2 regions of the Devosia rhizoryzae genome follow, and region 2 is predicted to be linked to the other one. Evidence: predicted binding sites of a transcription regulator. Region 2 holds the regulator's gene; the other holds the start of a gene.

What was found. The regulator HrcA, encoded in region 2, represses chaperone genes, less so after heat shock. The targets are predictions, from matches to a motif close to GTTAGCACTCNCNNNNNGNGAGTGCTAAC.
Region 1: a site for HrcA is predicted at 991-1,019, ahead of JI748_RS10600 (co-chaperone GroES). Genes of this name have one in related genera too.

The regions. Positions count from the first base shown of each region.
Region 1 covers NZ_CP068046.1:2,129,265-2,139,628, forward strand. Annotated here, with positions in the region: gene JI748_RS10585 (DMT family transporter) at 1-99, opposite strand, end outside; gene JI748_RS10590 (hypothetical protein) at 168-356, opposite strand; gene JI748_RS10595 (DUF427 domain-containing protein) at 535-882, opposite strand; gene JI748_RS10600 (co-chaperone GroES) at 1,065-1,355, shown strand; gene groL (chaperonin GroEL) at 1,409-3,049, shown strand; gene JI748_RS10610 (BrnA antitoxin family protein) at 3,188-3,424, shown strand; gene JI748_RS10615 (TSUP family transporter) at 3,421-4,173, opposite strand; gene JI748_RS10620 (glycosyltransferase family 2 protein) at 4,170-5,390, opposite strand; gene JI748_RS10625 (hypothetical protein) at 5,453-5,644, opposite strand; gene hisG (ATP phosphoribosyltransferase) at 5,646-6,338, opposite strand; gene JI748_RS10635 (ATP phosphoribosyltransferase regulatory subunit) at 6,335-7,399, opposite strand; gene hisS (histidine--tRNA ligase) at 7,396-8,892, opposite strand; gene JI748_RS10645 (hypothetical protein) at 9,060-9,323, opposite strand; gene JI748_RS10650 (L,D-transpeptidase) at 9,848-10,364, shown strand, end outside.
Region 2 covers NZ_CP068046.1:3,115,779-3,126,142, reverse strand. Annotated here, with positions in the region: gene pabB (aminodeoxychorismate synthase component I) at 1-1,239, shown strand, start outside; gene pncA (bifunctional nicotinamidase/pyrazinamidase) at 1,236-1,868, shown strand; gene grpE (nucleotide exchange factor GrpE) at 2,052-2,633, opposite strand; gene hrcA (heat-inducible transcriptional repressor HrcA) at 2,697-3,782, opposite strand; gene rph (ribonuclease PH) at 3,922-4,638, shown strand; gene rdgB (RdgB/HAM1 family non-canonical purine NTP pyrophosphatase) at 4,850-5,494, shown strand; gene hemW (radical SAM family heme chaperone HemW) at 5,487-6,641, shown strand; gene rsmI (16S rRNA (cytidine(1402)-2'-O)-methyltransferase) at 6,655-7,533, shown strand; gene JI748_RS15230 (YraN family protein) at 7,502-7,891, shown strand; gene gshB (glutathione synthase) at 7,896-8,840, shown strand; gene JI748_RS15220 (MarC family protein) at 8,837-9,466, shown strand; gene JI748_RS15215 (SGNH/GDSL hydrolase family protein) at 9,485-10,364, opposite strand, start outside.

The sequences.
Region 1 (10,364 bases), 990 kb from region 2:
GACCATCTGCCCCGAGGGGATGGTTTCGGTGGCCTTGAGCAGGGTCGCCATGACCACGAAGCACCCGACCGACAAAACCTTGAGCAGGATGCCCCGCATCGGCGATGGCGGGGCTGCTAACTCGACTTCGGTCTCGGCGGCGCTGGCCACGGCAATCCTAACGGCGGTTACTTGCCGGCTTCGAGCTTTTCCTTGGCGATGCGCGCAGTGGCGAATGCCTTATGCTCTTCGCCCACGGCGCTGCCGGTCTTCACGGCCTTGCCGGTCGAGTCCTGGACTTCCCAGTGCCAGTTGGTGTTGGCGCCCATGCCGCCCTTGCGGGTCAGCTTGATTTCGTAGGTTGGTTGTTCGCTCATGAGAGGCCTTATGGACCAGAGTGGGTGGAGGGGAAAGAGATAAGTTGCTCGTCGAGTTACATGCGAGTCGTCGTCGAGACCTCATGGTGAGCCTGTCGAAGCACGAGGTCGGTCACGCAGTTGGTGCCACGACCTCGTCCTTCGACAGGCTCAGGATGAGGTCTACTGGTTGATAGTTTTAGACCTCGGTGGTGCTGATCTTGATCCGGTCGCCGCCGAAGGTCAGGAGGTCACGGAGCGGCTCGTACCGGCCTTCGGCATAGGGGTGGTACCAGGCTTCGTCGACGCCGTCGGCGGTCAGCGTCTTGATGGTGTAGTAATGCGCAGCACCGAGGCCCTCGTCCTCGCTCGTCGTGTCCGAGGCTTCAAGGATTTGCGGATGCACGTCTTCGAGCGGCAGGTAGACGCGGGGTTCGCGGCCGGGGCGTTCGAGGCGCATGGCCCGGATGGAGCTCGCAATTTCGCCATCGTCGAAATAGATATGCACGCGACCGTCGACAGGCGTGATAGTGGCGGTTTCGAACATCGAAGTCTCCTTTGACGCAGTCATCTTTGCGTCTTCAACGCGTGAGAAAAAACTTCGGTTCACGCTTCTTGACTCTTCTCCGCCCTGCTCCCTATATCCGGCCAGCCTGTTAGCACTCCTTCGATTTGAGTGCTAAACGGTCCGAGATTGCATTCAGAAATGATGCCAAGAGGAAATTTATCATGGGCTTCCGTCCCCTGCATGACCGCGTGGTCGTCCGTCGCGTCGACAGTGAAGAAAAGACCAAAGGCGGGATCATCATCCCCGACACCGCCAAGGAAAAGCCCTCCGAGGGCGTGATCGTTTCCGTGGGCCCTGGCGCCCGTGACGAACAGGGCAAGATCAACGCGCTCGACGTCAAGGCCGGCGACCGCGTGCTGTTCGGCAAGTGGAGCGGCACCGAAGTCAAGCTCAACGGCGAAGACCTCATCATCATGAAAGAGTCCGACATCATGGGCATCGTCGAAGCCTAAGCTTCGCTGCCCATCCTGGTCGTCCTCATCCCACTCTTTAAGGAGCGCCTCACATGGCTGCCAAAGAAGTAAAGTTCTCCACCGACGCACGCGACAAGATGCTGCGCGGCGTCAACATCCTGGCCAACGCGGTCAAGGTAACGCTGGGTCCCAAGGGCCGTAACGTCGTTATCGAAAAGTCGTTCGGTGCTCCGCGCATCACCAAGGACGGCGTCTCGGTCGCCAAGGAAATCGAACTCGAAGACAAGTTCGAGAACCTGGGCGCACAGCTGCTCCGTTCGGTCGCTTCCAAGACCAACGACGTTGCCGGTGACGGCACCACCACGGCGACCGTTCTGGGCCAGGCCATCGTCGTCGAAGGCGTCAAGGCTGTTGCCGCAGGCTTCAACCCGATGGATCTCAAGCGCGGTATCGACCTCGCTGTCGAAGAAGTCGTCAAGTCGCTCCAGTCTTCGGCCAAGGGCATCACCTCCTCCTCCGAAGTTTCCCAGGTCGGCACCATTTCGGCCAATGGCGAAACCTCGATCGGCGAAATGATCGCCGAAGCGATGCAGAAGGTCGGCAACGAGGGTGTCATCACCGTCGAAGAAGCCAAGACTGCCGAAACCGAACTCGATGTCGTTGAAGGCATGCAGTTCGACCGCGGCTACCTCTCGCCTTACTTCGTCACCAATGCAGAAAAGATGACTGCGGTCCTCGAAGACCCCTACATCCTCCTGCACGAAAAGAAGCTTTCGAACCTGCAGGCGATCCTGCCGATCCTCGAAGCCGTGGTTCAGTCCCAGCGTCCGCTGCTGATCATCGCCGAAGACGTCGATGGCGAAGCGCTGCCGACCCTGGTCGTCAACCGTCTGCGCGCCGGCCTCAAGGTCGCTGCCGTGAAGGCGCCGGGCTTTGGTGACCGCCGCAAGGCAATGCTGGAAGACATCGCCATCCTCACCGGTGGCCAGGTGATCTCCGAAGACCTCGGCATCAAGCTCGAGAACGTGACCCTCGACATGCTCGGCACTGCCAAGCGCGTTGAAATCACCAAGGAAAACACCACGATCGTCGATGGCGCCGGTACCCAGGAAGACATCCAGGGCCGCGTTGGCCAGATCAAGGCGCAGATCGAGGAAACCACCTCGGACTACGACAAGGAAAAGCTGCAGGAACGCCTCGCCAAGCTTGCCGGTGGCGTTGCCGTGATCCGCGTCGGTGGTTCCACCGAAGTGGAAGTCAAGGAACGCAAGGATCGCGTCGACGACGCGCTCAACGCTACCCGCGCTGCCGTTGAAGAAGGCATCGTTCCCGGTGGTGGCGTCGCCCTCCTCCGCGCTTCGAACGCCCTCACCATCAAGGGTGCAAACGCCGACCAGGACGCCGGCATCGCCATCGTTCGCCGCGCTCTCCAGGAGCCGGTGCGCACGATTGCCAACAATGCCGGTGCCGAAGGCTCCGTCGTCGTCGGCAAGATCCTTGAGAACAGCTCGCCGACCTTCGGCTACAACGCTGCAACCGGTGAATATGGCGACCTCGTTGCGCTCGGCGTCATCGACCCGGTCAAGGTCGTGCGTCACGCTCTCCAGGACGCAGCTTCGGTTGCATCGCTCCTGATCACCACCGAAGCGCTGATCGTCGAGGCCCCCAAGGACGCAGCACCGGCAATGCCGGGCGGCGGCGGCATGGGCGGCATGGGCGGCATGGATTTCTAATCCACGCCCAGCACGCAAAGCTTCAAAGATCGTTTCTTCCCAGTCACGATCTTTGTGGAAGGCCTCGGTGGAAACGCCGGGGCCTTTTTCTTGGACCCTAGCAGAGCTAGTCTGAGACACTTAACGCACGAGGATAATATGCGCAGACCTGGACGCGGAAATGCCTTTGACGAAGCGGAGGCGGTGTTTAAGAGCGCTGCGCCTAAGCCAGCCTTTGCGGCGCCGGCAAAGTCGGCCAGCCCGCCGGAGGGGAAGGAGCTGGTTTCGATCAGGCTCGACCGCGCCGTGCTCGAGCATTTCCAGGACGATGGACCGGGTTGGCAGGAGCGGATCAATGCGGCGCTGCGCCAAGCCGCGGGGCTGGATCCCGCCTAAGGGAAGAAGATCAGTTTCAGCGCCAGGGCGATGGAGACGACAACCACCAGCGGGCGGATGATGGTGGCGCCGTAGCGAATGCCGGTGCGGGCGCCGATATAGGCGCCGATGATCTGGCCACTGGCCATGGCGGCGGCGACGGGCCAGACGACCTGCCCCTGCGGGATGAAGATTGCAAGGGCCGCCAGGTTTGAGGTGAAGTTCAACGCCTTGGTGCTGCCGGTGGCGCGGGTAAGCCCGAGACCAAAAAGCACCACGAAGCCGACGGTGAAGAACGAGCCGGTGCCCGGGCCGAAGATGCCGTCGTAAAAGCCGATTGCGAAACCCAGGACCGGCACGAAGGGGCCGAAGGGCAACCGCGCGGCGCGGTCGGCATCGCTGAGTTTTGGCGCGAAGAGGAAGTAGAGCGCGATTGCAATCAGCGCCACCGGGACGGCGACGTTGAGGAGCGAGATGTCGATGCGGCTGACCGTCAAGGCGCCGAGGAAGCTGCCCGCAAAGGTTGCAGCGATGGCGGGCAAGAGGCGGCGGAGATCGACGAAGCCGCGGCGCCAATAGGTTGTTACCGCCATGGCCGTGCCGACGATGGACTGCATCTTGTTGGTGGCGAGCGCTGCGACCGGCGGCAGGCCGGCGGACAGCAATGCGGGAAGCGACAGCATGCCTCCGCCCCCGGCTATGGCGTCGACAAATCCGGCAAGCAGGCCAACGAAGCCGAGCGCCAGGAGAATGAGGGGATCGACGATCATGTGTTTGTCAGGTCCGAATGGCGCCGCTGGCGATCAACCGGCTCGGTGTCGGCGACGCGGCGTTCGTAGATGGGAATGTTGATCATCGAGGACATGAAGCCGCTCATCATCAGCTGGAATCCGGTGACCAATGCGGTCATCGAGAGAATGACAGCGCGCAGGGTCGCATGAGAGGTCAACGGGCCAAAGTCGCGGGCGGCCCACTGGATTAATCCCCAGACCAGGGCGGAAAGACCGGCAAGCATCAGGAGGATGGCGATCAGGAGGATGCGTTCGAGCGTCAGCCATTCAAGCAGGCGATCATAGGTGCCGGAACGCGGGATGAAGCCATAGCGGGAGGCGAAACGCCGGCCGATGATGGCGAAGGCGATGGACTGGACACCCGTAATAACGCAAAGGGCGGCGACGAGCAGGGTGTGCACGTCGAACGTGATGGCGCCAATGGTGACTGGGCCGCGGACCAGCTGAGAGCCGACGACGATGCCGGTCCAGACCAGCGCGACGCCGGGATAAAGAAAGAGCCAGCGGGGCGAGAACAGCAGCAGGAAGCGCAGGTGGCGCCAGCCGTCTCGGAAGGAGCGCAGATGCGGCGGGCGGGAGCGACCGTCCTTCTTGAGCGTCGTCGGCACTTCGCGCACGTCGAGCTGGCTGAGCGTCGCCTTGACCACCATTTCGGAGGCGAATTCCATACCAGTGGTGCGCAGGTTTAGATCTCGGATGGCGTCGCGGGAAAACCCGCGCAGGCCGCAATGGAAATCGCGGATGGGGGTGCGGAAGAACAGCCGGCCGAGGAAGCTCAGCACCGGATTGCCGATGTAGCGGTGGTGCCAGGGCATGGCGCCAGGAGCGACGCCGCCGGCGAAACGGTTGCCCATGACGAGATCGGCGCCATTGCGTAGCGCGGCGACGAAGAGGTCGAGATTGGCAAAATCATAGCTATCGTCGGCGTCACCCATGATGACGAAGCGGCCGCGGGCATTGACGATACCGGTGGCAAGCGCTGCGCCATAACCCCGTTGATCGGCATGGACGACGCGGGCGCCGTGGGCGGCGGCTATTGCCTGTGAGCCGTCGGTCGAGCCATTGTCGGCGATCAGCACTTCGCCGGCGATGCCAGTGCGAGCGAGGAAGCTTTGCGCCTTGTCGATGCAGGTGGCGAGTGTTTCCGCCTCGTTGAGGCAGGGCATCAGGATGGTCAGTTCGAGCGTATCAGCCACATGCGCCCCCAGGCGGACATAAAGTCTTGTGCCGTGATTTGGCCGCAAGAGGCAATGGCGGCTCAGTCGCCGCCGCCGCCCCCGTCGCCACCGCCGTCGGAAGTGTCTGTCGCGCTTTGATCGCGGTCGAAGGCAACGGAGGATCCGCCGTCGCTGCCGTCGGATGGACGCCTGGTCTTCGGATTGTGCATGCCGGCATAAGCGATGACGCCGACACCGACCACTACCACTAGAAAGATGAAAGCCAGTTCCATCTTATAACACGAGGCGCGAGAGCAGATCGTCCAGCGCAGCCTTGCGGGGAGAGGACCAGCCGGCCGTTTTGCTGACGATCAGATTGGCTTCGCTCTTTAGCATTACGCCATCTTCGAGGACACGAAGGCCGTTGGCGGCGAGGGTCGAGCCGGTTGAAGTAATGTCGACCACGATATCTGCCACGCCGGAGGCGGGCGCGGCTTCAGTAGCACCGAGGCTTTCGACAATGCGGTATTCGGCAATGCCGGCGCGGGCAAAATGCTGGCGGGTGATGGTGATGTATTTGGTTGCGATGCGCAGCCAGCGGCCATGGCGGGAGCGAAAATCGGAGGCGACATCGGCCAGGTCATGCATGTGCGTGACGTCGATCCAGGCATCGGGCACGGCCACGACGACATCGGCGTGGCCGAACTGGAGGTCGCGCGCGAAGTCGACAGAGGCGGGGCCGGTTTCGCTGGTTTCATGGATCAAATCGCGGCCGGTGACGCCGAGATCGATATTGCCGCGGATCAGTTCGCGGGCGATTTCGGATGCAGGGTAGAAGCGGACGGTCACGTCCGGCAGGCCTTCAATGGCGCCGAGATAGGACCGGGCGCCGCCGGGGCGGGTGATGGTGAGACCGCGTTCGGCGAACCAGGCGCGAGTCAGCTCTTCAAGGCGGCCCTTGGAGGGAACGGCGAGGGTCAGGTTCATCGCGTCCACTCCGCTTCGAGGCGATCGACCCAGAGGGCGCAGCCGGAGGCGGCGATTGGCGCTGTTGCACCCAAGCGCTCCAAAAGGCGATCATATTGGCCCCCGGAGGCGAGCACGGTGCCGCCCTGCCCGCGCATTTCGAAGACGATGCCGGTGTAGTAATCGAGGCGCGGCGAAAAGCTGGCGTCGAAGGTCACACGCGCTTCGCCCAGGCTTTCGAGATGCCTGCGGATGGTGCGAAGCGGGGCGCCGAGAAAGAGCCGGTGCTGCTCGCCAAGCGTTTCAAGCTGGCGCAAAGCAGAGAGGGCATCGCCCTTGATGGCGAGATAGGCGCGCAGGAGTTTCAGTGTTGCGGCCGGAACGTGAGCGGCATCAAGGGCTTGCTGCTCGAGGAAACGGTCGGCGATCTCGGCGGGGGTGCGGCCTTCGGACAGGCTGAGGCCAGCAGAGACCATGCGGGCGGTGACGTCCTCTACCAGATCGTCACGGCTCGGCTGCTCGCTGCGCGGCAGATCGGGCGCAGCTTCGAGGCGCGTCAGAAGACGATCCATGGCCTCGGTGTGACCGAAGCGATGGCGAATGCGGGAGCGCCAGGCATCGGGCATATTGGCCTGCTGCAGCAGCGCTTCGAAGAGGCCGACGCCGCCGAGGTGAACGTTGGGTGCTACCCCATAAAGCGAAAGCGCCGCGCGGGCGAAGGTCAGCACCTGATCGAGGGCGAGGTCACCATCGGGCTGGGCGAGAAGCTCGATGCCGGCCTGATCGAACTCGGCTGGGCCGGTGTCGCGCTGGCGGAAGATCGGTCCAAGATAGGAGAATGCCGCGGCGTCGCGGGTTCCAGCGGCAATGTAATCGGCGACGATGGGCAGGGTGAAATCGGGGCGCAGGCAGTATTCGGCGCCGGTCTGGTCGGTGGTGAGCAGGAGGCGGCGCCCGAACTCTTCGCCGGCGAGATCGAAATAGGGATCGGCGGAAAGCAGCAGGGGCGGCTTGGCGCGATAGCCGCCCTGGGCCTCGACCAGCGTCTCGAGCTGCGCGCGGCGCATCGCGGCGTTGGTCATTGCTCGCTCAGCAACTTCTTGACCGCGTCCACAAGCTCACTGCGCTTGATCTCGAACTGACCGGGACGAGCAGCCTTCCATTCGGCGTTGTCGGTTATGGCTTGCGCCGCAAGCTTGCCGGCGATGAGATCCTTGACCTGCAGCACGCCCTGTTCGCGCTCCTGCGATCCTTCGATAATGGCGATCGGCGAGTTGCGCTTGTCGGCGTAAGCGACCTGCTTGCCGAAGTTCTTGGTGTTACCCAGAAACATTTCGGCCCGGATGCCGGCACTGCGGAGTTCGGAGACCATGGCCTGGTAGCCGGCCATCTGCTCCTTGTCCATGACGAGGACTACGACCGGGCCAAGGGGCTCGGTGGCACCGAGATTGCCGGTGAGTTTAAGGGCGTTGGCAAGGCGCGAAACGCCGATGGAAAAACCGGTAGCGGGCACCGGTTCGCGGCGGAAGCGGGAGACGAGGCCGTCATAGCGGCCACCGCCACCGACGGAGCCGAAGACGACGTCCTGGCCCTTTTCGTTCTGGACCTTGAAGGTGAGTTCGATTTCGAAGACCGGGCCGGTGTAATATTCGAGGCCGCGGACGACGGAGGGGTCGAGAATGACGCGACCGCCAAAGCCTGCGGCGCTGACGAGACCGAAGATGGAGGCGAGTTCCTGGACGCCCTGGAGGCCGGTCTCGGAGCCACCGATCAGGCCAGCCAGCGTATTGATGGTCGCGACAACATGAGCATTGCTGCCCTTTTCGATGCCGTCGGCGGGAAGGCCGCTATCGACATAGGCGAGGATCGGCTCGATCTGCTCCGGCGGTAGACCGGCGCCCTTGGTGAAGTCGCCGCTTTCGTCCTTGCGGCCGGCGCCGAGCAGCAGGCGAACGCCCTCGGGACCAAACTTGTCGAGCTTGTCGATGGCGCGAAGGACGGTGAGCTTCTGCTCGTCAGTGCTGACACCCGCGGTCGCAAGAACACCGTCGAGCACCTTGCGGTTGTTGACGCGGACGACGTACTGGCCCTCCAGGCCCAGTGCATCCATGACGTCGGCCATCATCATGCACATTTCGGCGTCGGCTTCCGGGCCGCCTGCCCCGACGGTGTCGGCGTCGAATTGCATGAACTGGCGGAAGCGGCCGGGGCCGGGCTTTTCGTTGCGGAAGACATAGCCCTGGCGGTAGGAGCGATAGGGCTTTGGCAGGCTCTCGAGATTTTCAGCGAAAAAGCGAGCGAGCGGCGCGGTGAGATCGTAGCGCAAGCTCATCCACTGTTCGTCATCGTCCTGCAGCGAGAAAACGCCGGCATTGGGCCGGTCGGTGTCAGGCAGGAATTTGCCAAGGGTCTCGGTGTATTCAAAAAGCGGCGTTTCGACGGGATCGAAGCCATAGCGCTCATAGACCGTGCGGATCTTGTTGATCATGGCGCCCACAGCGGCGATTTCGCCGGGGGTGCGATCTTCAAAACCACGCGGCAGACGCGGCGTGATGAGCTTGGTCTTTTCGGACATTTTTGGGCCTTCGGTGATCGCGCCGTTCCTAGACGATTGGCTTGAGGGAGACAACAGCGAAGGCCCCCACCCGGCCTCCCCCGTTAGACGGGGGAGGAGAAGAGAGGCGGCTCACATGGAGACTGGAGAAAGTCGGCGGCCGGGTGGTGCCCGGCCGCTATCCTATCTCAAGGCGATCTCCGGCCCGGCGGTTGGAGCCTGAAGGTGTGGAGATCGACGCCGGTCCAATGTGCCGGCACTGCTGCCGGGTCTAAGCCGACATCGGCCCGCAGACTTGCCGGCACTTCGCTATAGCGGGCAGGCTTCTGGGCCCACCAGGCGCCGATTGCGGCAAACATAACGGGCACAAGGCCGCGCTGGCGCACGGCGTCGGCGATGGAGAATTCGAGGCGCAGCACGACGCTGGCTTCGCTGAGCACGTTTGAAGACATTGCGATATCCGGCGGGCACAACGCCAGCCGGCCTCCTGTTGAGACGGTTGGAGAACATGCGGATTCCGGACGCAGTGCGACCCGGTTTCAGCAGATGGGCGTTGGGGGTTTAAAGAAGTTCGCGGGCCGGTCAGGGCCGCGGGCACATCAGGCGCGAGCGTTAGGCTCGGACGGTATGATGGCGTGTGGGACCCGAGCGGCGGAACATCACATTAGTCATTGAGTGCCTCCCTCGGGTTGGCAGTTGCGAACGAGGACTGGATACATCACGCCGGCGTGAGCCGCAAGCAGGACATGTGGCAGCGTGTCGCAGAGTGTAGTTGTTGTTGCAGCATTGCAACGCTCGCAATTGCCGCGCTCAGCGCATGCGAGACGCTACGGGGATAGGTAATGCGGTTTTCCTCCAGCGCCCGCGTCACCGTTTCTTAACCTACCTTGATTGCGTGGGATTAACCACGCGGCTTGACCTCTCCTTGGTGCTTCTGCGGCACATTGCCCGGCAAGCATTTTGGGGATGCAGAAGCATGAGCATACGTTTCACCCGCAGTCTTGTTGCCGCGCTTGCGGCACTGCCCGTTGTTTTCTCCACGCTACCTGCCAACGCGCAGACTTTTTACCCCGGCTGGCGCTTCGCTCCGCCTCCGGGTGTCACCATTGTCCAGGGCCGCCCGCGCCATGCCCTGGCCATGCAGGCTAATACGCAAGTGTCGTCGGTCTACCTGCGCCAGGTCGTTGCCTACCAGACCAGCGAGAGCAGCGGCACGATCGTGGTCGATAGCCAGGCGCACTTCCTTTATTTCGTGCTCGGCGGCGGCCAGGCTCTGCGTTACGGCATTGGCGTTGCCCGCGATGGTTTTGAATGGAGTGGCACGCATCGCGTGACGCGCAAGGCCGAGTGGCCGAGCTGGACGCCACCGGCCGAGATGCGCCGCCGCCAGCCGGGGCTTCCCACCTTCATGGAAGGCGGACGCGCGGACAATCCGATGGGCGCTCGCGCGCTTTACCTCGGCTCGACGCTTTACCGCATTCACGGCACGATTG
Region 2 (10,364 bases):
GCCGGTGACCACTGGGTCCTGTCCCGTTCGCCGGAACTTTTTGTTTCCGGCGCTGGTGACGTGCTCAAGGCGCGGCCGATGAAGGGCACGTTGCGCCGCGGCAAGACGCGTGCCGAGGATCAGGCCGGGCGTGCCGCGCTGGCCGCTGACGAAAAGAACCGTGCCGAAAACCTGATGATCGTCGACTTGCTGCGCAACGATCTCGGCCGCATTGCCGAAACCGGCTCGGTCGAAGTCACCGACCTGTTCACCGTCGAGACCTTTTCGAGCCTGCACACCATGACTTCGGGCATAGAGGCGCGGAAAAAGCCCGGTGTCGGCATTGCGGAAGTGCTCGAAAATCTCTTCCCCTGCGGCTCGATCACCGGGGCGCCGAAATTGCGGGCAATGGAGATCATCCACGAAGTCGAAGCCGGTCCGCGCGGCCTTTATACCGGTTCCATCGGCTATATTGCCCCCAACAACGATTTTGCCTTCAACGTCGCCATCCGCACCGCAACGATCCGCAACGGTGTCGGCGAGATCGGCATTGGGGGTGGCATCGTCGCCGATAGCATGGCCGAAGACGAATATGCCGAAGCTTTGCTCAAGCTAACCTTCCTCGCCAACCCCGCCCTGCCCGTCACCTTGATCGAGACCTTCAAGTGGACCCCGGAAGACGGCTACCTTCTCCTTGATCGCCACCTTGCGAGACTTCGGCACTCCGCCGCCTATTTCGCCCTCGATGCCAGCGGCGCCGAAGCGTACCTGCTCGATGAAGCGAAAACCTGGATCCAAGCCATGCGCGTCCGCCTGACGCTCTCGGATGCAGGCCTTGCGCTCACCGCCGTTCCCCTCCCCCCAAGCCCGGCCACGTTCCGTTTCGCCATCCATCCAGAACCACTCGATTCCGGCATGCTGTGGCTCGCGCACAAGACCACTAATCGCCTCTTTTACGACCAGCCGCGCCAGCGCGCTCATGATGAATTCGGCCTCGACGAGCTCGTCTTCACCAATGAGCGGGGCGAGCTGACCGAAGGCTCGTTCACCAATCTTTTCGTCGAGCTGGATGGCCAGCTCACGACTCCGCCACTTTCCTCCGGTCTCTTGCCGGGCACCCTCCGCGCCGAGTTGATCGCGCGCGGCGAGGTTGTTGAGCGCGTACTGACGCTTGCCGATCTAGGCCATGCCGAGGCAATCTATCTCGGCAATTCCGTCCGCGGGCTGATCCCCGCCCACTGGATAAAGGACCATCCATGATCGAGATCGAACCTGAAGACGTGCTGCTGATCGTCGATGTGCAATACGATTTCCTGCCCAATGGCAGCCTTGCCGTCGCTGGCGGCGACGAGATCGTGCCGCTGATCAACCAGCTCGCCAAAAAGTTCAAGCATGTGGTGCTGACCCAGGATTGGCACCCGGCCGATCACGTCTCCTTTGCCAGCCAGCACGAAGGCAAAACGCCGTTCGAGACCGTCGAACTCGACTACGGCACGCAGGTGCTCTGGCCCGACCACTGCGTCTGGAACACCCATGGCGCCGAAATTAGCCGTGACCTCGACGTGCCACAGGCGCAGCTCATCATCCGCAAGGGCTATAATCGCGGAATCGATAGCTATTCGGGCTTCCAGGAAGCCGATCGGGAAACCCTGACCGGCCTTGCCGGCTATCTCAACGAACGCGACATCGGGCGCCTCTTCGTGGTCGGCCTCGCCACCGACTTCTGCGTCGCCTGGACCGCACTCGATGCAGCCGCAGGCGGGTTCGACGTCACGGTCATCGAGGACGCAACGCGTGCCATTGATTCGAACGGATCGCTCGAGCAGGCCTGGACTGACATGACGGACGCCGGCGTCGAGCGCGTGCAGAGCCGCGAGATCCTCGGTTAGAAACAAACCCCCACCCCACCTCCCCCGTAAGGCGGGGGAGGAGCCAAAGCGGTGGGCGGGACTAGATATGTGAATGCCACCAGCCCACCCCTCCCCCTCCTGAAGGAGGAGGCCGGGTGGGGGTGGGCCCCAAACCCAAACCCAGCGAACAAAAAGGGCGCCCACCGGACGCCCCCTTCAACTTCAAGCGCTCTTGTCGACGCCCTCGTCCCCGCCACCGGCACTGCCGCCCTTGGCGACCCCGACCATGGCCGGACGCAATACCCGTTCGCCAATCGCAAAACCCTGCTGCACCACCTGCACCACCGTGCCTTCCGGCACATTGGGGTTCGGCACTTCGAACATGGCCTGGTGCTTGTTGGGGTCGAACTTCTGGCCGGCCGCTTCGATCGGCTTGACGCCATGCTTGCCCAAAAGGCGCTGCATCTCGCGTTCGGCCAGTTCCAGCCCTTCGATAAGGCTCTTGAGCGTGCCTTCTGCCGTGTCGCGGGTTTCCTGCGGGATCACCAGCAGGGCCCGGCTCAGCGCGTCGGTGGCCGAGAGCATGTCGCGCGCAAAGCCGGCAATTGCATAAGAGCGGGTGTCGGAAACATCGCGCTCGGTGCGCTTGCGCAGGTTTTCCATCTCGGCGACGGTGCGCAGCACCCGGTCCTTGAGCTCGGCATTTTCAGCCTGCAGCGCTTCGACGGGATCGACTTCCGCGGTTTCGGTTTCCGGCAGGTCGAGGTCCGGCGTTTCGCCCTGGGCGGCGTTTTCGTCGCTCATCTTGTCTTCTTCCGTAAACGATTAAGGGTTCTGCCCGCCATATCGGCCAGACAGGCTCAAACTTCAAGCCTTCGGCCGCCCACGCGCCATCATCTGTGAAATGACATTGGCCGTGTAATCCACCACCGGCACGATCCGCGCATAGTTGAGCCGCGTCGGCCCAATCACCCCAAGCACGCCCACGACCCGATCGTTGGCATCCTTATAGGGCGACAGAATCACCGACGAGCCCGACAGCGAAAACAGCTTGTTCTCCGAGCCGATAAAGATGCGGACCCCCTGCCCGCGCTCGGCGTCGCCCAAAAGCTCCAGCAGTCCATCCTTGCTTTCAAGTTCGTCGAACAGCTGCCGCATGCGCAGCAGTTCGTCGCTGGCCATGGTATCGTTGATGAGATTGCCGCGGCCGCGCACGATGACGGTGGGCGAGCCATTGCCGCCCGGCTCGCTCAGCGTCGCAATCCCCGCATCCACCAGCTTTTGCGTCAGCTCGTCGAGTTCGGCCCGCTGCTCGGCGCGTCGTTCGTTGAGCACCCGCCGCGCTTCGGCGAGGGTTCGGCCCACGACATAGTGGGCCAGGTAATTGCTCGCCTGCTGCAGCGCGCTGGCGGTAAATCCCGGCGGCAGGTCGAGGATGCGGTTTTCCACCTGCCCATCCTGGCCGACCAGGATGGCCATGGCCCGCGTCGCATCGAGCCGCACGAATTCGATATGCTTGAGCACCATGTCGGCCTTGGTGGCGATCACCACCCCCGCGCCCTGGCTGAGGCCGGAAAGGAGCGAGCTCGCTTCGCTTAAGAGATCCTCGATCTTGCCCCGCCCGGCCGTGCCTTCGATCTGCCGCGAAATCTGGCTGCGATGGTCTTCATCCACCGCCCCTACTTCGAGCATCGAATCGACGAAGAACCGCAGGCCCTGCTGCGTTGGCGCCCGCCCGGCCGATGTGTGCGGCGCCGCGATCAGCCCCAGGTCTTCGAGATCGGCCATGACATTGCGCACCGAGGCGGGCGAGAGTTCCACCTGCAGCAGCCGGCTCAAATCCCGCGAGCCGACCGGCACCCCGGTATCGAGATAGCGCTCCACCAGCCGCCGGAAAATCTCCTGGCTGCGGGCATTGAGCACGCTCAAAAAATCTTCGGGAGCCCTGGTCATCGTGGTTTGAATAAACTCGTCACCTTTAACCTTGAGACCTCATTTAAGCGCATAGAAGCCAAGCGCCAAGCGGCCAAAGCTTGTGAGCGGGACGCTGGAGGGTTAAGAGGCGGTTAACAGCACATTTTCTGGATTCCCCATGCGCCCTTCCGGACGTCAGCCCACCGATATGCGAGCCGTCAAGATCGAGCGAAACGTTGCCATGAAGGCCGAAGGCTCCTGCCTCGTTTCCTTCGGCAATACCAAGGTCCTGGTCACCGCATCGGTTGAAACCAGCGTGCCGGGCTGGCTGCGCGGCAAGGGTCAGGGCTGGGTCACCGCCGAATATGGCATGCTCCCGCGCGCCACCGGCTCGCGCACTCGTCGCGAGGCCACCGCCGGCAAGCAGTCCGGCCGCACCCAGGAAATCCAGCGCCTCATCGGCCGCTCGCTCCGCGCTGTGGTCGATCTTCAGGCCTTGGGCGAAGTCCAGGTCACGCTCGATTGTGACGTGCTTGAAGCCGATGGCGGCACCCGCACCGCCTCGATTACCGGAGCCTATGTTGCCTTGGCCGACGCCATTGCCTGGATGGAAGAGCGCAAGCTCACTAAGGGCGTCGTGCTCAAGGATTCGGTGGCGGCCGTCAGCTGCGGCATCTATCGCGGCACCCCGCTCCTTGATCTCGATTACCTCGAAGACGTGGAAGCCGAAACCGACGCCAACTTCGTCATGACCGGTTCGGGCAAGTTCGTCGAAATCCAGGGCACCGCCGAAGGCGCCCCCTTCGATCGCAGCGAGCTCGAAGCGCTGATGAGTCTCGCCGAAAAAGGCATCGGCGAGCTGTCGGTCCTGCAAAAACAGGCGCTCTCCGCATGATGGGCTGGCTGAAGAACCCCTCACCCGTCTCGGGCTTCGCCCGATCCACCCTCTCCCGCAAGGGGAGAGGGGAGGCGTCGAGCATTCCCCACCTACCGGGTTCCCCTTCTCCCCCCGCGGGAGAAGGTGCCCGAAGGGCGGATGAGGGGGCGTCTTTTTCGGAGCGCAACTGCGCCATCTGGAACGACATTCAACGCGCGCTGGAGGCAAAATGACCCTGCCCCGCCTCAAGCCCGGCACGCGTCTTTGCATCGCCACCCACAATGCCGGCAAACTGGCCGAATTCCGCGAGCTCTTTGTCCCCTTCGGCCTTGAACTGGTATCCGCTGGCGAACTTGGCCTGCTCGAACCCGAGGAAACCGGCACCACCTTTGCCGAAAACGCCCGCACCAAGGCCCATGCGGCCGCCAAGGGCGCGAACATGCTCGCGCTCTCCGACGATTCAGGCATCTGTGTCGATGCGCTTAACGGCGAACCCGGCGTCTACACCGCCGACTGGGCCGGCGTGCCGCGCGATTTTGGCCGCGCCATGAAGCGCGTCGAGGATGCCCTCCAGGCCATCGGCGCCAATTCACCCAGCCAGCGCCGCGCCTCCTTCAACGCCACCCTGTGCCTTGCCCATCCTGATGGCCGCGACGTGCTTTACGTCGGCCGTTGCGACGGCACCCTCGTTTGGCCGCCGCGCGGCGACATCGGCCATGGCTATGATCCTATGTTCATGCCCGACGGATACGACCAGACCTTCGGGGAAATGACTCGAGAGACCAAGAACAACTGGTCACCGGGACAGCAGGGCCTGAGCCATCGTGCCCGTGCATTCGCCAAGTTCATCGAAGAGCAAATCGAGCATGGCTAGCGCCAACGACCTCTTCGGCATTTACATCCACTGGCCCTTCTGCGCCTCGAAGTGCCCCTACTGCGATTTCAATTCGCATGTGCATCGCGGTGCTTTCGACGAGGATGCCTTTGTCGAAGGCTACAAGCGCGAAATCGCCCATATGGCCTCGCTCTCACCCGGCCGCCTGGTGCAGTCGATCTTTTTTGGCGGCGGCACCCCGTCGCTGATGTCGCCTAAGGCCGTAGCCGCCATCATCGATGCCGTGGCGGAAGAATGGGAAATCGACCGCAAGGCTGAAATCACGCTCGAAGCCAATCCGACCTCGGTGGAAGTGGACCGTTTCCGCGGCTTCCGCACCGCCGGCGTCAACCGTGTTTCCCTCGGCGTTCAATCGCTGCGGCCCGGTCCGCTCGCCGAACTTGGTCGGCGTCACACGGTGGAAGAAGCCGTCGCCGCCGTGCGCATCGCTCAGTCGATTTTCGACCGCAGCTCCTTTGACCTGATCTACGCGCGTCCGAAGCAAACGCTGGAAGATTGGGAAGACGAGCTCAAGGAGGCCATTTGGATGGCGCGCGGGCACTTGAGTCTTTACCAGCTCACCATCGAGCAGGGCACGCGCTACTTCGACCTTTTCAATGCCGGCAAGTTGCAGATGCCCAACGAGGATCTGGCCGCCGATTTCTATGAGCTCACCCAAGAGCTGACCAAGGCAGCCGGCATGCCCGCCTACGAAATCTCCAATCACGCCGTACCTGGTCAGGAATCGCGCCACAATATGCTCTATTGGCGCTATGGCGAATATGCCGGCATCGGTCCCGGCGCCCATGGCCGGCTCCTGGTCAACAACCAGCGCCACGCTACCGCCACCGAAAAGATGCCCTTCGACTGGCTCGCCAAGGTCAATGCCAAGGGCCATGGCATGGTCACCGACGACGTTCTCACGTGGGAAGAACAGGGGGACGAATTCCTCGTCATGGGCCTGCGCATGAAGGAAGGCATCTCCCCGGCACGCTTCATGTCGATCTCAGGCCGAGGTATTTCCGAGGCCCAGATCGCCGCGCTCAAAGGCTATGGCTTTGTGGAAACCCTGCCCAATGGCAATATCCGCGTCACGGAAAAGGGCTTCCCTGTGCTCGATGCAGTCGTGGCCGACCTTGCCGCCTGAACGGAGGTGACGCGTGAGCCATGACTACTACATCGCCGGAACGCAGTTTTCGGCGCCGGACCTGGCTCCCGGCCTCTATGTCGTCGCGACCCCGATCGGCAATCTGCGCGACATAACCATAAGGGCGATCGAAACCCTCGCCGCTGCAGAAGCAGTTCTGTGCGAAGACACGCGCACATCCGCCAAGCTTCTCGATCACTACGGCATTCGCGTGAAACGCGTCGCCTTCCACGAGCACAACGAGCGCGACAAGGCCGAAGACATCGCCAATCGCATCGCCGACGGGGCTGCGATCGCTCTTATCTCTGATGCCGGCACGCCGCTTCTCTCTGATCCGGGATTCCCGCTTATCCGCACGCTGGCCGAGCAGAACCTCCCCGTATTTCCCATCCCCGGCGCTTCTGCCCTTCTCTCGGCTCTAGTGGTCGCTGGCCTCCCGACGGACGCCTTCGCTTTCCACGGCTTTCTGCCGCCGAAGGCTGGTGCCCGAGCCAATGCTCTGAAAAAATACGCCGTTTCACGTGAAACACTGGTCTTCTACGAGTCCCCACGCCGGCTCGCAGATACCCTGACGGCAATGGCGGAGGTTTTGGGCAACCGCCAAGCCGCCGTCTCCCTAGAACTCACCAAGCGTTTTGAGCGCACCCGACGTGGCAGCCTTACTGAACTCGCCGCTTTCTTCGCCGAAAACGATACCAAAGGCGAAGCCGTTATCACCGTTGCTGGCGCGGCTGAGCCGAGTGCCCCTGCCGCGGAAGACTGGCAAGCCGCGCTAACCGAAGCCATGGGAGATCACCCGCTTCGCGCGGCCGTAGATGACATTGCCGCGCGGTTCGGCCTCAAGCGCAAGGAGGTCTACGATGCCGCACTCGCGCTCAAAGACCGTGACTGAGCGCCGACAACAGGCGCATCGATCAGGCCATCGCGCCGAAGCACTGGCGGCATGGTATCTCCAGGCCAAGCTCTACAGCATTCGCGCCCGCCGCTACAAAACGCCCGTCGGCGAGATCGACCTGGTGGCCGAAAAAGCCGGTACCCTGGTCTTTGTCGAGGTGAAACAAAGGACAAAGGGCGGCGACGAAGCCATGGCACTTGGCGTCGTCAACCAGTCCCGCATCGCCCGCGCCGCGAAACACTGGCTCTCCCGCCATCCCAAGGATGCCATTAAGGACTGCCGCTTTGATGTAATTTTCCTTGCGCCCGGCCGCTGGCCGCGCCATCTCAAGCACGCCTTTTCCGTAAGCGAGTAAGCTCATGTCGCTCAAAGTCGCCGTCCAAATGGACCATGTCGCCACCATCAATCCGCGCGGCGATTCCACTTTCGCCATGATGCTTGAGGCCCAGGCGCGCGGCCATGCGCTGCTCCATTATACGCACGACACGCTGTCCATGCGCGACAACAAGGTCAGCGCCCTCGTGCAGCCGATCACTGTCACCGATGCTGAAAAGGGCCAGCATTTCACCCTGGGCGAGCCACAGCGCATCGACCTTTCGACGCAGGATGTGGTCCTGATGCGCCAGGACCCGCCCTTCGACATGAACTATATTACGCTCACGCACCTGCTCGAGCGCATCCATCCCAAGACGCTGGTGGTCAATCCGCCGGCGGCCGTGCGCAATGCGCCGGAAAAAATCCTCGTCACCGAATTTCCCGAGCTGATGCCGCCGACGCTGGTAACCCGCGACCGCACTGAAATTCACGCCTTCCGCAAGGAGCACGGCAACATCATCGTCAAGCCGCTTTACGGCAATGGCGGCGCCGGCGTCTTCTTCCTCCAGGAGGGCGACCACAACCTGGCCTCGCTGCTTGAACTCTTTGAGCAGAATTACCGCGAACCCTTCATGATCCAGAAATACCTGCCCGACGTGCGCAAGGGCGACAAGCGGATCATCATCATCGACGGCGAGCCCATCATGGGCCTTAATCGCATCCCGGCCGAAGGCGAAGCCCGCTCCAATATGCATGTCGGCGGCCGCCCCGAGCTTTCACCGCTGACCGAGCGCGAGCTCGAAATCTGCGCTCGCATCGCGCCTGCGCTCAAGGAGCGCGACATGATCTTCGTCGGCATCGACGTCATAGGCGGCTATCTCACGGAAATCAACGTCACCTCCCCCACCGGCATCCGCGAAATCAAACGCTTCGACGGCCCCGACATCGCCGCCCTGATCTGGGACGCCATCGAAAAGCGGCGTTCATGAACGCCTTCCTGGTTGCCTTCGCCACGCTGTTCGCAACGGTCGGCGTAGCCGACATCGCCTTCATCTTCGCGGCCCTGACCAAGGACAATACGCCGGCCGAACGGCGAACCTTTGCCACCCGCGGCGTGCTGATCGCGCTAGCGATCCTGATGTTCTTTGCCGTGCTCGGCAATGCCATCCTCGATCTCTTCGGCATCACTATCCCGGCCCTACGTACGGCTGGCGGCATCCTCTTGTTGCTGATCGCCATCGACATGGTGTTTGCCCGCCATTCGGGTGGCACCGGCACGACGGATGAAGAAGAGCGCGAGGCGCGGCGGGCGCAGGACATTTCCGTCTTTCCCCTAGCCATGCCGCTGCTCGCCGGGCCGGGTGCTATCAGCGCCGTCATCCTCCTCACCACCGGCGCAAAGTCTGACCTCGAATTCTGGATGGTGCTTGCGGCTCTCGTTACCATTTTGGCCCTAGCCTGGCTGACGCTCTTGATCGCGATCCCGATTCAGCGTCTCCTGGGTCTCACCGGGCTTTCGGTGGTTTCCCGCGTTGTTGGCATCCTGCTGGCCGCGCTCGCGGTGCAGTTCGTCTTCGACGGCATCAAGGCCAGCGGACTGCTTGGCGCTGCGTGACGCTAACATAAAACAAGGCTACTGAAGCACTTCGGGCTCGTCCGGCATGTCGTCCTCAGGATCGACCCCAACGCCAAACGCATCGACCCGGCCCGTGGGCGCCTGCATCAACTGATCGAGACTGAAGGCTGGCGCCGCCTCAGTCGATCCCGTCGCCATAAGCAGGTCCGAAGCGCGCTGCGGCGCCCGGCTGATCGGCGTCACCGCGCCGGCAACTTCGAGCAGCCTTGTCTGCCCCAACCCTTGGTAGGGCGGTCGCAACATCGCCGCAGCTTCGGTGCCGGCAAGCGGGTCGGCGACCGCCACGCTGATCGTGCCGCCGCGATAAAAGGCGCTCAGCGCCTGGCTGATATAGAAGGCCAGCTTGTCGGAACCGGCATTGGAGAAGTGGATGCCGTCATCCTTGCGCATGCGGGCATTCTGCCCGTTCACGTCCGGACCTTGCGAAGAATATTTGCCGTCCTCACCAAGGAAGCGGTCGTAGATATCCAAAAATTCAGCACCGCCCGAAAAGGCCGCCAGTTTTTGCAGGGCACTGATCTGGCTAATCGCGCCGGAATAATCGCTCTTCGACATGGGCGGCAGCCCCACCCAGACCACCGGCTTGCGGGCCGCGCGAAGGCGATTGAGGAAGTCGTTGAGCCGCGCCTGGTAAGCCGCTTTCCAGCCTTCGCTCAGCGGCGCAAAGCTTTGGCCATTGGCCGAAATATCCTGCCGGTCATTGATGCCGATGATGACGACGGCCAGATCGAAACTGTCGGCGGCGATCTGTTCCTCGATGGTCTGGTTCCAGTCGAAATAATCGTCGCGCACGAACCCGGACGACGAAACCCCCTGCCCGATGACCACGATATTGGGGTCTTCGGCATAAAAGCGCTCCAGCGCCTTGGTGAGATCA